DNA from 4 places in the Drancourtella sp. An12 genome. Region 3 is predicted to be linked to each of the others. Evidence: predicted binding sites of a transcription regulator. Region 3 holds the regulator's gene; each other region holds the start of a gene.
What was found. The regulator Rex, encoded in region 3, represses fermentation and respiration genes when NADH is low (regulators of the CRP and FNR family bind a similar motif). The targets are predictions, from matches to a motif close to ATTGTTAANNNNTTAACAAT.

Region 1 (4,204 bases), on a different contig from region 3:
TATATTCTAAATAATAACCCGTAAAACGTGCTGATAGCAGGAGGGAACTTATAGTGTTTGATTTTAATAAACCGAATATCGAAATCACAGAAATGTCAGAAGATAAAAGATACGGCAGATTTGTTGTGGAGCCGCTGGAAAGAGGCTACGGAACAACACTCGGAAACAGTCTGAGAAGAATTATGCTGTCCTCTCTGCCTGGAGCTGCAATTAGCCAGGTAAAGATCGATGGTGTACTTCATGAATTCAGTTCCATTCCGGGAGTGAAGGAAGACGTTACTGAGATTATCATGAATCTGAAGACATTGGCGATTAAAAACACTTCAGAAACAGACGAACCAAAAACAGCTTATATCGAATTTGAAGGAGAAGGCGTTGTAACAGGCGCTGATATTCAGGTGGATTCTGATATTGAAATCATGAATCCGGATGTTGTCATTGCTACACTGAACGGTGGAGCAGACAGCAAGCTTTACATGGAGCTGACCATCACAAAAGGAAGAGGTTATGTAAGCTCGGATAAGAACAAGAAGGAAGATCTTCCGATCGGCGTGATCCCGATTGATTCTATCTACACTCCTGTAGAGCGTGTAAATCTGACTGTACAGAATACTCGTGTCGGACAGATTACAGACTACGATAAGCTGACGCTGGATGTATATACAAACGGTACCCTGCTTCCGGATGAGGCAGTCAGCCTTGCGGCAAAAGTGTTAAACGAACATCTGAAGCTCTTTATTGATCTCTCCGAAGTGGCTCAGGCTGCTGAAGTGATGATCGAAAAAGAAGATGATGAGAAAGAAAAAGTTCTTGAGATGAGTATCGATGAGCTGGAACTTTCTGTTCGTTCTTACAACTGCCTGAAGAGAGCTGGAATCAATACCGTGGAAGAGCTGACAAACAGAACTCCTGAGGATATGATGAAAGTACGTAATCTGGGACGTAAGTCTTTAGAAGAAGTGTTAGCAAAATTGAAAGAACTCGGCCTCGAACTCAGCCAGGGAGAGGAATAGAGAATAAGATAATTTCCTGCCGGTAAGCCCGATGTGCGCGGCAGGGCATTTGACTAGTAAGCCCGAAGATGCATAATCAGATGTAAATAATGGAGGAAAAGAACAATGGCAAAGTATAGAAAGCTTGGAAGAAGAAGTGATTTAAGAAAGGCTCTGTTAAGAAATCAGGTTACAGCTCTTTTAAATCATGGAAGAATCAGAACAACAGAAGCGAAAGCGAAAGAAATCCGCAAAATCGCTGAAGGTCTGATTGCAATGGCTGTAAAAGAAAAAGATAACTTCGAAGAAGTAACTGTAACAGCAAAAGTTGCACGTAAAGATGCTGACGGAAAGCGCGTGAAAGAAGTTGTAGACGGAAAGAAAGTAACCGTTTACGATGAAGTTGAGAAGAAGATCAAAAAAGATCTTCCATCCAGACTGCATGCACGCCGCCAGATGCTGAAAGTTCTCGTTCCGGTTAAAGAAGTTGTAGACGGAAAGAAGAAAGCTCCGAAGGAAGTAGATCTTGTTGAAAAATTATTCACAGAGATCGCTCCGAAATACGAAGGACGTAACGGTGGTTACACAAGAATCGTAAAGATTGGACAGCGTAAAGGTGACGCTGCGATGGAAGTATTCATCGAGTTAGTTTAATATTGAGAACATAAACGGTTTTCCTTTTATGGAAAGCCGTTTTTTATGTTTTAGAAATGAGTTACAGTCATAAAGTAATCGGAAAAATGACGAAGACAATCATAAAATCAGGCATTCGTTTATGCAAAAAGTAGAAAGAGTTTTCTTCGTTAAAAAATTATCAAAAATGAATTGACAAATAATTAACGATGAACTATACTAAGCACAGTGAAACGATAAAAACGTTTTAGAGTTTAGGAGGAAGATAAGCATGGCGACAAAGAAAAAAGAAGCACCAGCAATTATTGACAATGTGGAAGCTCTTATTGAAAAAATCAAAGCAATGAAAGAAGCTCAGAAGGTATTTGCTACTTTTACACAGGAACAGGTCGATAAGATCTTTTTTGAAGCAGCAATGGCAGCTAACAAGGCTCGTATCCCGCTGGCAAAGATGGCAGTGGAAGAAACCGGAATGGGCGTTGTCGAAGATAAGATTATTAAAAATCACTATGCGGCTGAATATATTTACAATGCATATAAAAATACAAAGACATGCGGTGTGATCGAAGAAGACACGGCATACGGAATCAAAAAGATTGCAGAGCCAATCGGTCTGATTGCCGCTGTTATTCCTACGACAAACCCGACATCTACAGCAATCTTCAAGACACTGATTGCGTTAAAGACAAGAAATGCAATCATTATCAGCCCGCATCCACGTGCAAAAGCATGTACGATTGCGGCAGCCAAAGTTGTGCTTGACGCAGCTGTCAAAGCAGGTGCTCCGGAAGGCATTATCGGATGGATCGATGTTCCGTCTCTGGAACTGACAAATGAAGTCATGAGAGATGCTGATATTATCCTCGCTACAGGCGGCCCTGGAATGGTAAAAGCTGCATACTCCTCCGGAAAACCGGCACTTGGAGTAGGTGCAGGAAATACACCGGCAATTATTGATGAGACAGCAGACATCAAACTTGCTGTAAACTCCATCATTCATTCTAAAACGTTTGATAACGGTATGATCTGTGCTTCTGAACAGTCCGTAACTGTTCTGGAGAGTGTATACGAAGAAGTAAAGAAAGAATTCGCTTATCGCGGATGCTACTTCTTAAAGAAGGATGAGATCGAAAAAGTAAGAAAAACGATCATTATCAACGGTGCCCTGAATGCGAAGATCGTAGGACAGAGCGCATACACAATTGCAAAACTTGCAGGAGTAGACGTTCCTGAAAATACAAAGATCCTGATCGGTGAAGTAGAATCCGTAGATATCTCTGAAGAATTTGCTCATGAGAAACTTTCTCCGGTACTTGCAATGTATAAAGCGAAGACATTTGACGAGGCTATCGCAAAGGCAGAGCAGCTTGTTGCAGACGGTGGATATGGACATACTTCTTCCCTGTACGTCAATACAGCAGAGAAAGAAAAAATGGCTAAACATGCTGCAGCAATGAAGACCTGCCGTATCCTGATCAACACACCTTCTTCCCAGGGTGGTATCGGTGATTTATACAACTTCAAACTTGCTCCGTCTCTGACACTTGGATGTGGATCCTGGGGAGGCAACTCCGTATCCGAAAACGTAGGAGTGAAACATCTGATCAACATTAAGACAGTTGCCGAGAGGAGAGAGAATATGCTTTGGTTCAGAACACCTGAAAAAGTTTACTTTAAAAAAGGATGTATGCCGGTGGCTCTCGACGAGCTCGGAACAGAGATGCACAAGAAGAAAGCATTTATCGTTACTGATACATTCTTATACAAAAATGGTTATGTAAAACCGATCGAAGAGAAACTCGATGAGATGGGAATTCAGCATACATGCTTCTACGAAGTGGCACCGGACCCGACTTTACAGTGCGCACTCAAAGGTACAGACCAGATGAGAGCATTCGAGCCGGATACAATCATCGCACTCGGCGGCGGATCCGCAATGGACGCAGCAAAGATCATGTGGGTAATGTATGAACATCCGGAAGCAAACTTTGAAGACATGGCTATGGACTTCATGGATATCCGTAAGAGAGTATACAAATTCCCTAAGATGGGAGAGAAAGCTTACTTTGTAGCAATCCCGACTTCTTCAGGTACAGGTTCCGAGGTGACACCGTTTGCGATCATCACAGACGCTGACACAGGTGTAAAATGGCCTCTGGCTGACTACGAATTACTTCCAAACATGGCGATCGTTGATGTTGACAACATGATGACACAGCCGAAAGGACTGACAAGTGCATCCGGTATCGACGTTATGACACATGCGATCGAGGCATATGTATCCATCATGGCTACAGAATATACAGACGGTCTTGCATTAAAGGCAATCAAGACAGTATTTGACTACTTACCGGCAGCTTATGAAAAGGGAGCAGCAGACCCGATTGCGAGAGAGAAGATGGCAAACGCTTCCTGTATGGCAGGTATGGCATTCGCCAACGCATTCCTTGGACTGAACCACTCCATGGCTCACAAACTTGGTGCGTTCCACCACATTCCGCACGGTGTGGCAAATGCGCTGCTTCTGACAAACGTAATCCGCTACAATGCTGCAGAAGTACCGGTTAAGATGGGAACAT
Region 2 (4,204 bases), on a different contig from region 3:
CCAAAGTCAGTTGAACATCTTTAACTATTTTCTCTACACCGGCTACACTTCTTTTGATGTCATTCAGCTCCTGGTTTACTCCGCCGACTTCACTTCTGACATCATTCAGTTCCTGGTTTACTCCGCCGACTTCACTTCTGACATCATTCAGTTCCTGCTTCACTCCATTTACTTCGCCTTTGACACCATCCAGTTCCTTTCTAACGCCGCCAAGTTCTTCTTCAACACATTTGAGCCTATATTCGATTGGATGAAATGTTTTTTCTATAATTCCACTGATTTGTTCAAAATCTTTTGGTTCTAACATATCTCTTTTCCTCCTCTCTCCCTGCCCATTTTGCTTTTGTTCTCTTATCATGCCATGCCCTTTCCGCATTGTCAAGTGCTCCGGCTGCTTTTCCACAAGGCATGTTTTTCACACACATTTTTTCAACATCCATCCCTTCATTCCGTCCCCGGACGTTGATAATCCGGTTCGAAAATGCTATGATAGGGAGGTACCCTGCCAGCAGGGAATTGAACGGAATCAAAGGATATGATCTTATGTTAAAAAAAGAGTTTCTGGAACGTTTTTCGATCAGCGAAGATGAATTTCGCGAGGCGGGACTTGATTGGGATGATCTGTGCTATATCGCAAAGGACTATGCCAAACGTCTTCCTGAGCTTCAGCGTATCCGGGACGAATTTCTACAGGAATTTATTAAAAATAAGGATCAGAGAACGGGACTTCATTCTTACCGTACCCGTGTGAAGACACCATGGCATCTTGTGGAGAAAATCATCCGGAAGCGCTGCGAAAACTATCTGAAATACCGTACGCTCACAAAAGAGAATTACATGAAGTTTGTCACTGACACGATCGGGTTCCGCGGACTGATCCTGTACCGCGAAGACTGGGTGATCTTCCATAAATATCTGATCCAGCATTTTGAAAACAATCCGGATCTTTATATCCACAACTGTATTTCTGATTATCACGCTGACAAAGACCGGTATATGGCCGAACCGCCAAAAGTGCACATGCGTCTGGGAGATTTCAGTGATATTTATTCCGACTGGATCTCCAGCGACAATATCTTCGACCGGAAGCATTACCGCTCTGTCCACTATATTTTGAAGTATCAGGGTGTATACATGGAAGTGCAGATCCGTACTCTTTTCGAGGAGGGATGGGGAGAGATCGACCATCACATTCTCTATCCTTATAAGAAAAGCGACCCGATGCTCACGGAATTTTCCGAGCTTTTAAACCGGCTTTCCGGAATGGGTGATGAAATGGCCTCTTTCTTTAAAAGGCTCTGTGATGTTTCAAGCGAAAATTTCAAGCCGAAACAGACGATTGTCAACCCAAGGCTGGACTATGAAAAGCCAAAAGAAAAGCTGAATGAAGTTGATTTGAGTTCGATACAGACAGTACAGGATGCCATTGACAGCATCGTAAAAGAATAAAGGAGGGATTCCCATGAATCAGAGACCACTGCCGGGCATTCCCGAGGCGATCAGCCAGTCTGCCGACCGCATGATGGAGCGTATCCAAAGCGGAAAGATCCGCAAACACCTGCTTGGAAGTACCTCTCACGTCCGTTACAGCACCATTGAGGATATCGAGTTGAATTCCTACTGCGATTTTGTAAAATCCAAGCTGTTTTTTGATATTATAAAACTGGAAGGAGCAGATCATCATGAATGATATCGAGACCATCTATACACAGTACGAAGATATCGTGGCCGAATTTTCCGAACAGGTCATCAAGAACCGTTACTCTTCGCTTTATAAAGAATGTATTGTATTTCTGGAAAGCCTTGGCATCCACGACAGCGTCCGGATCGATGAAACCATTCTAACCCATGCAGTCATGGATTATTTTACGGATATTTCACGCATGAAGGAATTTCACCATATGAGGCACATCAGTGAGCGGAAGGTGCTTGCCTATGAAACCTACTGGCTTCTTCGCCGGAAACCTTTTCAGGTAATGAAGACCGACGGCGAAGAGGAGTTCTGGGCTTTCCTCAACGAAAAATTCGCGTTTACACGGATCGCTTCTTTCCTGACACGCGACCAGAAATCCGTGATTCTGGATGAAGCATCCAAAAAAGCATTCCTCAACTTTCTGGATACCCTTTACTATTTTCTAAAATACAGAGACTATGATCCGAAAATGCTGGAGCTCGTCATTATGGGCTTTCAGGCAGGGCAGCTGATCCATTCATAGGGGCTGTCACTGCCTGAAAACGGCGTTTTTTCTTTACAATTCCACTTCCATATGATATGATAAAAAAATCTTAAAGCAGAAGGGAGAGAAGTGGATGTCGGCAAATCGTAAATAACAGGGCAATAAATTTTGTTTTCATCTGAAAGATGATGAGTTTTTTATTGTACTCTTTTTTACGATTGAAATCGGATCGCACTTCTCAGAAGAAAAGTGTTTTTTGCGCTGTCAGAAAGAGCATGTCCGCATACCGGAGATGCCTGGCGGCCGCATATCGGTACATGAGATAACTCGTCTTTCAGGAGTTATCTTTTTTTATTGCCCTGCACAGACAATGGAAAGCAACGAGAAATGTATTTGTGTAAGGGAGATAACTGACAATGAATCGTGAAAACAAAAAGAAAAAATACGAAAAAGGATATTATAAAACCCACCCGTGCAAGGACAGCTTCACCTGTAAGGTTTGCGGACGCCCGGTCGTTTCAGCAGGCGCAGGAACGGACCACCGCAACCACTGCCCGAACTGCCTGTCCAGCCTGCATGTGGACATCGAACCGGGAGACAGGGAATCTGACTGCGGAGGCATCATGGACCCGATCGCAGTCTGGACCCGCAAGAACGGCGAATGGGCCATCATCCACCGCTGCCGCCGATGCGGAAAGCTTTCATCCAACCGGATTGCCGCCGATGACAATCCAATGAAACTCATGTCCATCGCCATGAAGCCATTGTGTCTGCCGCCCTTCCCGCTGGAAAGGATTGAAGAACTGACACTCCTCATGGGTGGAGACGGAACGCTGTCCCGCAAATAGTTTTAATGTGTATAAGTTTTCATTTTTGCACAAATTATTCGTAATTATGCATATTTTTTTCAGAATAATTCATCTTGCTTTTCACATCAGATATTTTATACTGATAGTCAAAGAAATAACAAAGTAAACGCAAGGCGAAAGGGAGGTCTTACATATGCTTAGACTTAGAATGATGCGTGCACCTCAAAAATATGTACAGGGAAAAGATTCTCTGCTGCAATTCCACAAGGAAATGACCAGTCTTGGTGATAAGTGGCTGTTTATCTGCTCCAGAAGCGGATATAAGATGGCTCACGACAAGATCGAAAAAAGTTTTGAAGGGACATCCGACGTCCGCCAGTACGAAATCTTCGGCGGAGTTTCAAGTACAGGGGAGATCGAAAAAATGCGGGAAATCGTCAGAGAAAACCATCTGAATGTCGTCGTCGGTGTGGGCGGCGGTTCCGCAATTGACACAGCAAAAGCGACAGCACACTACGAAAAGCTTCCTGTCGTTATTGTACCAACCGTTGTAGCGACAGACGCTCCATGCACCGGTCTTTCTGTTATCTACAATGATGATGAAACATTCAACAGTTATCTGTTCTATCCAAAGAACCCGGAAGCCGTCATTGTAGACAGTGCCATCATCGCTAATGCGCCGGTCAGATTCCTGGTTGCCGGCATGGGCGATGCCCTCGGAACTTATTTTGAAGCACGCGCATGCGAGCGCACAGACGCTCCGAGCCTGGAATCCGGCGGAATTACCCAGTCAGCCATGGCTCTCTGCCGGCTCTGTTATGACACACTGAAAGAATACGGGGCTTCTGCAAAAAAGGCATGCGAATGCAATGTGGTAACTCCGGCACTGGAAGCCATTATCGAAGCCAATGTTTACCTCTCCGGTGTCGGTGCCGACAACGGAGGGCTTGCCGTTGCCCACTCTTTCTATAACGGTCTTACCGCACTTGGCGGCCACAGCGCTCCGCATGGAAACTGCGTTGCTTTTGGCACCCTCGTACAGCTTGTTCTGGAACGGGCATCTAAAGAAGAATTCAAGGAAGTACAGAATTTCTGTATGGAAGTCGGCCTTCCTGTTACACTGGAAGAAATCGGTATCACCAAAGACGAAGAGATCCGCATTATCGCCGAGAAATCCTGTGTAGAAGGTGAATCCATCCACAACATGGTAGCGGACGT
Region 3 (4,204 bases):
GAATTTAAAGAGCAGTTTGAACAGGCGGGAATTACGTATTTCTACACACTGATTGACGACGCGGTGGCACGTGTAATGAAATCAGAAGGCGGATATATCTGGGCATGCAAAAACTATGACGGAGATGTTATGAGTGATATGATTTCCTCCGCATTCGGCTCCCTTGCCATGATGACGTCCGTTCTTGTCTCACCGGATGGATACTATGAGTACGAGGCAGCTCATGGAACAGTTCAGAGACATTATTATAAACACCTGAAAGGGGAGGAGACATCCACCAACTCCGTGGCAACGATCTTTGCATGGAGCGGGGCTCTCAGAAAGCGCGGAGAACTGGATGGAAACAAGGAGCTTCAGGAGTTTGCGGACCGGCTTGAAAAAGCGACTATCGATACCATCGAAGCGGGCGAAATGACAAAAGACCTGGCGCTGATAACGACTTTGAAAGATCCGGTTGTATTAAACAGCGAAGACTTTATCAAAGCCATCGCAAAACGGCTTGCATAAAAAAGAGTCAAAATCAAAGAGAGCATAGAAAAAGAGGCAGACCCGTGTTGTAAACGGGCTTCGGCCTCTTTTCTGATGCTCTTATTCCGCGAGAGATTCCCACTGCTCATAGAGAGTCTCAAGCTCTGCTGTGATGTTGTCCTTTTCTTTTGCCAGCTCCTGACACCGGACGGAATTGGAATATACATCTTCGTGGGTCATCAGTTCATCGATCTCACCGCACCGGGTTTCCAGAGTCTCAATCCGCTCTTCGGTCCGCTTCAGATCGTTCTGGCGTTTCCGCTCCTTCGCCTGCGCTTCCTTCTGAGCCTTCCAGTCCAGCTTTCCGGCCGAAGCCTGAGTGTCTGTGGGAGACGGTGTATCTGCTGCGGCAGGAGCAGCGTAAACAGCGGTAAGTTCCTCTTTCTTTTCAAGATAATAATCATAATTTCCGATGTAGTTGACAAATTTCTGATTGACCAGTTCCAGAATTCTTGTGGCGGTTTCATTGATAAAATACCGGTCATGGGAAACATAAAGTACCGTGCCGGTGTAATCATTCAATGCGTGCTCCAGGATTTCTTTGGATGCAACATCAAGATGGTTGGTCGGCTCGTCGAGAATGAGGAAATTGGCCTCGGAAAGCATCAATTTTGCAAGTGAGACACGTCCACGTTCCCCGCCGCTCAAGTCTCCAATCAGCTTGTAGACATCATCCCCGGTGAAGAGAAAGGCTGCAAGCATATTCCGGATCTGGGTATTCGTAAGGGACGGATAATCGTCCGATATCTCATCAAAAACCGTTTTGTCCATGTGAAGGACATGGTGTTCCTGGTCGTAGTAACCGATAGTGACATTGGAGCCAAGGGTGAAAGTTCCGGAATCCGCAGGAATGACTTCATTCAGGATTTTCAGAAGTGTCGTCTTTCCGGTACCATTGTCCCCGATAATCGCAACGTGTTCTCCACGTTTGATTTCAAAGCTGATGTCTTCAAAGAGCGTCTGATTCGGGAAAGCTTTGCTGAGGTGATCAACACGGAGCACATCATTTCCGCTGACAACAGAAGGCTCCAGCTTTAAATGCATATCAGCAGCAAGTTCCACCGGCTTTTCAATCCGCTCAATCTTTGCAAGCATCTTTTCCCGGCTCTCGGCCCGTTTGATGGATTTTTCCCGGTTGAAGGAACGAAGTTTTTCAATGACCGCTTCCTGATGCTTGATTTCCTGCTGCTGGTTAAGGTATTCTTTCAGCCTTGCATCCCGGAGCATCTGTTTTTTCTTCGCAAACTCCTGATAGTTACCAAGATACATAGTGAGCGTGCCGGCTTCGATTTCAATGATCTTTGTAACGACCCTGTTCAAAAAATACCGGTCGTGGGAGACAATCAGGACCGCTCCGGGGTAGTTCAGAAGATAGGTCTCAAGCCATGCAATCGAATGCAGATCAAGATGATTGGTAGGCTCATCCAGAAGCAGAATATCCGGTTTGGTAAGCAGAAGTTTTCCCAGAGAAACACGGGTTCGCTGCCCTCCGGAAAGGGAAGCGACCGGCTTTTCAAAATCTTCTTCTGTAAATCCCAGTCCCTTCAGGACTCCGGTGATTTCACTTTGATAGGCATAGCCGTTTTCCCGTTCAAACCGGGAAGTCAGATTGTGATAAGCGGCAAGCCTGTCCTCCAGATGGGATCCGGATAAAGTCTGAAGCTCAGCCTCAATTTTGCGGATCTGGCTTTCCATATCGATCAGATACTGTTTGGAAGTCTGCATTTCCTCATAGACTGTACGTGTGCTGTCCGTCATGGGATGCTGGGAAAGATACCCGAGCTGTTTCCCTTTTGCGAGAATAATATCCCCGGAATCTGCCGGAATCTCTCCGGTAATCATTTTCAAAATGGTAGATTTTCCGGCACCGTTTAAACCTGTCAGAGCCGCTTTCTCGTGATCCTCTATATGAAAAGAGCCATGTCTTACAATGACCTGGTCCCCAAACGATTTTTCCAGATTGTGACATGCAAGTATCATAGTATCCTCCTCTGATAAAACAAAAGTACCGTATTCATTATAACGGAATTTGTACAAAATACAACATAAAATCCCATAATAAGTTTGACTTTATTTCAAGTATTACATATAATAAAAGTATTGAAAAGAACAGGAAGGTGCTAAAAGTGGAAGGAAGAGGAATTTCTCAGGCAGTTATCAGAAGACTGCCTCGATACTACAGATACTTGGGAGAATTACTGGAAGACGGTGTAGAGCGCATTTCCTCCAACGACTTGAGCAAACGCATGAAAGTCACTGCTTCCCAGATCCGCCAGGATTTGAATAATTTCGGCGGTTTTGGACAGCAGGGGTATGGATATAATGTGAAATATTTGCACTCGGAGATTGGAAAGATCCTGGGGCTGGACAGAGAACATAATATGATTATTATCGGAGCCGGAAACCTTGGACAGGCGCTGGCAAACTATACCGCTTTTGAGCGCAGCGGATTTATGCTGAAGGGTCTGTTTGATGTCAACCCGACTTTGGCAGGTGTTACGGTCCGCGGAATCGAGATCCGTATGATGGACGAGCTGAAAAGTTTCATCAGGAATAATGACATTGAAATTGCGATTCTGACGATACCGAAGACGAAGGCGGTGGCAGTAGCCAATATGCTCGTGGAAAACGGTATCCGTGCAATCTGGAATTTTGCGCATACGGATCTGAATCTTCCGGATAATGTTGTTGTGGAAAACGTACATCTTTCCGAGAGTCTGATGCGGCTCTCCTACAATGTACTCCGCTATGAGGAAAAACATCAGAAGAAAAAATAAGAGAAAAGAAGGACGTGAGAGATTCGTACAACAGATGCGGGACTCCGCGTCTTTTTTCTGTATCCCGGAATGAAAGCGGGGAAAGGAGCGGTAAAGATGAAATATATCATTGATGGCAGGACAATGAAAGCAGCGGATGCATACACGATCGGGATGATCGGGATTCCGTCTCTTGTCCTGATGGAACGGGCGGCTCTGAAAGTGGTAGAGGCAGCCGAAAGGGAGATGCTTAACCTGTCGAAAAGCCTGATTGTGTGCGGAAGCGGAAACAACGGGGGCGACGGGTTTGCAGTGGGAAGACTGCTTCTGGAAAAAGGATACGGAGTGACTGCCGTACTGGTTGGGAATCCGGACCATTGTACCGAAGAGACAAAGACACAGATTCAGATTTTCAAGGCGGTCGGAGGAACCGTAAAACGGGAAATCCCGGAGGGAAGGTACACGGCTGTATTTGATGCTGTATTTGGAATCGGACTGAGCAGGCCGGTTGAGGGCAGGTATGCCGGAATTCTGGAACAGATGAACAGTCTGGACGCCGCAAAGATTGCGGTGGACATTCCTTCCGGAATTGATGCGGGGAACGGAGAGATTCTGGGGACGGCATTTCGCGCGGATCTGACGGTGACATTTGCATACCAGAAGGCAGGGATGGTTCTGTATCCGGGAGCTTTCTGCGCCGGAAAGGTCTGTGTGGAAGATATCGGAATTTATCTGCGCGGCGGCGTGGAAGGAACACGGTATCTGACTTATGAAAGAAAGGACGTAGGAAGGCTCTGTCCGCAGCGAAAAGACGATGCACATAAAGGAACTTACGGAAAAGTGCTGATGATTACCGGAAGCCAGGGCATGGCAGGCGCCGCGATTCTTTCCGCGAAGGCGGCATACCGGATGGGAAGCGG
Region 4 (4,204 bases), on a different contig from region 3:
CTCCTGGCTGAATTTATCTTCATTCTTTGTCTCTTCTGCGCGGTAACGTGTATTTTCAAGAAGAATAACATCTCCGTCATTCATTGCTTCTACTGCAGCCTTTGCGTTTGGTCCTACTACTTCCGGATCTGCTGCAAATTTCACTTCCTGTCCAAGTAATTCAGAAAGTCTTACAGCAACCGGTGCCAGAGATAATTCCGGTTTCGGTTCTCCTTTCGGTTTTCCAAGGTGGGAGCAGAGAATCACTTTTCCGCCGTCGGCGATGAGCTTTTTAATGGTCGGAAGTGCTGCAACAAGACGGTTTTCATCTGTGATTTTGCCGTCGATCAACGGTACGTTGAAATCGCATCTTACAAGGACTCTTTTCCCTTTTACATTGATATCATCTACGGATTTTTTGTTAAGCATTGTTTTTTGCCTCCTTATTATTCTGACAAAAAGGGTCCGGTCCCATAAAAGACCGGACCCTGCGTTGAGTCTTATTCCGGCAGGATAGCCTGCCCCGCTTATGATTCGGAATATCAGAAATTATAATAATGTTCCGAAATGTTTGATTGTTCTTACCATCTGGCTTGTGTAAGAATTTTCGTTGTCATACCAGGAAACAACCTGAACTTCTGTTGTTCCGTTATCTAATGGTAATACCATTGTCTGAGTAGCATCGAATAAGGAACCATATGTCATTCCTACGATATCGCTGGATACGATTTCGTCTTCGTTGTATCCGTAAGATTCGTTGGATGCTGCTTTCATAGCTTCGTTGATCTGTTCTTTTGTAACATTTCCTTCAACAACAGCTGTTAAGATTGTTGTAGATCCTGTAGGTGTTGGTACACGCTGAGCGGATCCGATTAATTTACCGTTCAATTCAGGAATAACTAATCCAATGGCTTTTGCTGCTCCTGTAGAGTTTGGTACGATGTTGCATGCTGCTGCACGGGATCTTCTTAAGTCACCTTTTCTCTGCGGTCCGTCAAGTGTCATCTGGTCGCCTGTGTAAGCGTGGATTGTGCACATGATACCGGATTTGATCGGTGCAAGATCGTTCAGTGCTTTAGCCATAGGAGCCAAGCAGTTTGTTGTACAGGATGCTGCGGAGATGATGTTGTCATCCTTTGTAAGTTTGTCGTGGTTTACATTGTAAACGATGGTAGGAAGATCATTTCCTGCCGGTGCGGAAATAACAACTTTCTTAGCACCTGCCTTGATGTGAGCGGAAGCTTTTTCTTTGGATGTATAGAAACCTGTACATTCAAGAACTACATCTACTCCGATCTCTCCCCATGGAAGTTCTTCAGCGTTAGCTTTTGCATAGATTTTGATTTCCTGTCCGTCAACTGTGATGGAATCTTCGCCTGCTGTAACCTTATCTGCTAATGCGTATTTTCCCTGTGTTGAGTCATATTTTAATAAGTGAGCAAGCATTTTCGGAGATGTGAGGTCGTTGATTGCAACAATCTCATATCCTTCTGCTCCGAACATTTGTCTGAATGCAAGACGTCCGATACGTCCAAAACCATTAATCGCTACTTTTACTGCCATGATTAATTCCTCCTAAAGTTTAATTTAGTTTCTGTTCTGCATGATGCAGATGGTGATTCTTCCTTGTTAAAGATTCATCAACCATACTGATTGTACTAAAAAAAAGACAGGAATTCAAGTATCTTTACATATTTTTATCCAAGTTTTTGCCATTTCTCTTATATCGATTCCTGCCCTGCAAGAATTTTGTTTATATTCGATAGACATTTTAAATGATTTTCAAAAATTTCGGCTTTCTGTCTATAAATATTGTATAATACCGGAATCCGCATTCCTCCAGAATCCTTCCGGCATCCTCGTACTGGTATGCGATGTGATCCGGCTGATGGGCATCAGATCCCACTGTGATGATCTCTCCGCCAAGCTCTCTGTAACGCCTGATAATCTCCGGGTACGGATGACAGAATCCAAGTTTGTACTTAAAGCCTGCCATGTTCATCTCGATTCCCTTTCCGTGTTCAATCAGCCATCGCAGGATTTCATCAATCAGGTCTGAATAGTTTTTCCAGTTGTAATCTCTTGCCTGGTTTCTGCCGTACCGCACGATATAGTCCATATGGCCGAGCACATCGAAATCCTGTATGATCCGGATGTTTTCCCATGTCTCTACAAATGATTTTTCATATACTTCCGCGTCTGAACGGGTTGCGAACAGTACCCGGTTATACGGATCTCTCCCCTCCACAACATGTGTGCTTCCGATCACAAAGTCAAAGGGATAGGAGGCTGTAAAATTCCGATAGTATTCTCCCAGATGCTGCTGAAATCCGATTTCCACCCCAAGTCCGACGGAAATCTGATCTTTGAATTTCTCTTTTAACTCCTGGATTGCCGGTATATAGCGGTCCATGTCAATCCGGAACTGCTGGTCGTCTTCCGGATAATCCCAGTCCTGATGGTCTGTAATACAGATCTGTTTTAATCCTTTTCTGACTGCGCCAAGCGCCATCGATTCCGGAGATGCGTCCGAATCCGATGAAAAATTCGTGTGCATGTGATAATCTGCTGTGATCATACTTTCTCCTTCCCGTATCAGATGATACGTCCTCCGCCAAGAATATAGCCGTCACTGTAGAGAACCAGTGCCTGTCCCGGTGTCACCGCCCGCTGAGGTTCTTCAAATGTACAGGTGATTTCGTCATCCCCTGTCTTCTGGAGCGTACACCAGCCACCCCGGTGGTTGTAACGGATTTTGGCGAAGATCCTCTTTCCTTCCAGTTCCTTAAAGTCTGCCGCTCCCATTGGATTGAGCAGGCGTGCCTTCACTTCCCGTTTCAGTGACTCTTCATCATTTCCAAGTACCACTTCGTTTGTCTCCGGACGGATCGCAAGGACAAAAACCGGATAACCAAGGGCCACTCCAAGTCCTTTTCTCTGTCCTACCGTGTAATGGATAATTCCTTTGTGCTTCCCGAGAATGTTGCCGTTTACATCGACAAAATTTCCCTCTTTTGGTTCCTGCCCGGTATGGCTTTTGATAAAGGATGCATAGTCTCCATCCGGAATGAAGCAGATATCCTGGCTGTCCGCTTTCTGTGCCACGGAAATTCCTGCTTTTGCCGCAATTTCACGGATCGTATCCTTTTCATACTTTCCGACCGGCATCCGGGTGTGTGCCAGCTGCTCCTGTGTCAGGTTGTAAAGCGCATACGTCTGGTCTTTTCTGGAAACGTCCGCATTTGCCACTGCGTAACGTCCGTTTGGAAGCTTCACAATATTCGCATAATGCCCGGTGGCAATCAGGTCTGCCCCGATTTCTTTCGCCCATCCGAGAAGGGCCTCCCACTTCACAAACCGGTTGCAGACAACACACGGATTCGGCGTCCGGCCTTCCAGATATTCTCTACAGAAATAGTCCATGACATTGGACTTGAACTGATTCCTGAAGTCCACCGTGTAATGCGGAATCCCGATCTCGTCTGCTACCTTTTTGGCATCTTTGGACGGATCCTGTCCGCACTGCGCTTCATCGCACGTGATCATTGTCACGCCGGTTACATCGTATCCTTCCTCTTTCAGCAGATATGCCGCTGCGGAAGAATCGACTCCCCCGGACATGCCGATGACGATTTTTTCTTTTTTCATGCTTTCTTCCTCAAATCTGTTTTAATATTCCTCTTCTTCCTCTTCTTCACCTTCATGAATATCGGACTTTGGCTTTTCGAGACCTTCGATCTCAATACCGTTTTTCTGTGCGTAATCCCACAGTGCTGCGTGGATCGCTTCCTCCGCCAGAAGGGAGCAGTGCACTTTAACCGGCGGCAGTCCGTCCAGAGCCTCCATCACGGCTTTGTTTGTCACCTGCATTGCTTCCTGAATGTTTTTCCCTTTTACAAGTTCCGTTGCCATGCTGCTTGTCGCGACAGCCGCGCCGCATCCAAAAGTCTTAAATTTCACGTCCCGGATGATCTGGTTTTCATCGATGTCCAGATAGATTCTCATGATATCCCCGCATTTTGCGTTTCCGACTGTTCCGACGCCGCTTGCCCCTTCAATTTCTCCCATGTTTCTTGGATGCTGAAAATGATCCATTACTTTTTCTGAATACATATGTTTCCTCCTAAGTTCAATCCGTTCTTTTTTATTTTGCCTGTTTCTTTATAAAATCTTCGTAAAGCGGAGACATGTTTCTGAGATTTTCAATGATCTGTTTCAGATTCTC

Region 1: a site for Rex is predicted at 1,817-1,836, ahead of adhE (bifunctional acetaldehyde-CoA/alcohol dehydrogenase). Genes of this name have one in related genera too.
Region 2: a site for Rex is predicted at 3,129-3,148, ahead of B5E64_RS12540 (glycerol dehydrogenase). Genes of this name have one in related genera too.
Region 4: a site for Rex is predicted at 1,605-1,624, ahead of gap (type I glyceraldehyde-3-phosphate dehydrogenase). Genes of this name have one in related genera too.

What each region holds. Positions count from the first base shown of each region.
Region 1 is NZ_NFLO01000013.1:33,660-37,863, reverse strand. Features, by position in the region: gene rpsD (30S ribosomal protein S4) at 1-14, shown strand, start outside; gene B5E64_RS11565 (DNA-directed RNA polymerase subunit alpha) at 54-1,013, shown strand; gene B5E64_RS11560 (bL17 family ribosomal protein) at 1,119-1,646, shown strand; gene adhE (bifunctional acetaldehyde-CoA/alcohol dehydrogenase) at 1,897-4,204, shown strand, end outside.
Region 2 is NZ_NFLO01000015.1:18,626-22,829, forward strand. Features, by position in the region: gene B5E64_RS12515 (hypothetical protein) at 1-307, opposite strand, end outside; gene B5E64_RS18065 (hypothetical protein) at 285-440, opposite strand; gene B5E64_RS12520 (GTP pyrophosphokinase) at 544-1,449, shown strand; gene B5E64_RS12525 (hypothetical protein) at 1,463-1,690, shown strand; gene B5E64_RS12530 (hypothetical protein) at 1,683-2,216, shown strand; gene B5E64_RS12535 (RNHCP domain-containing protein) at 2,594-3,025, shown strand; gene B5E64_RS12540 (glycerol dehydrogenase) at 3,180-4,204, shown strand, end outside.
Region 3 is NZ_NFLO01000006.1:78,928-83,131, reverse strand. Features, by position in the region: gene B5E64_RS08135 (NADP-dependent isocitrate dehydrogenase) at 1-507, shown strand, start outside; gene abc-f (ribosomal protection-like ABC-F family protein) at 589-2,508, opposite strand; gene B5E64_RS08125 (redox-sensing transcriptional repressor Rex) at 2,655-3,305, shown strand; gene B5E64_RS08120 (NAD(P)H-hydrate dehydratase) at 3,402-4,204, shown strand, end outside.
Region 4 is NZ_NFLO01000021.1:6,307-10,510, forward strand. Features, by position in the region: gene B5E64_RS18525 (phosphoglycerate kinase) at 1-408, opposite strand, end outside; gene gap (type I glyceraldehyde-3-phosphate dehydrogenase) at 529-1,542, opposite strand; gene B5E64_RS14680 (histidinol-phosphatase HisJ family protein) at 1,751-2,557, opposite strand; gene mnmA (tRNA 2-thiouridine(34) synthase MnmA) at 2,575-3,627, opposite strand; gene nifU (Fe-S cluster assembly scaffold protein NifU) at 3,649-4,092, opposite strand; gene nifS (cysteine desulfurase NifS) at 4,124-4,204, opposite strand, start outside.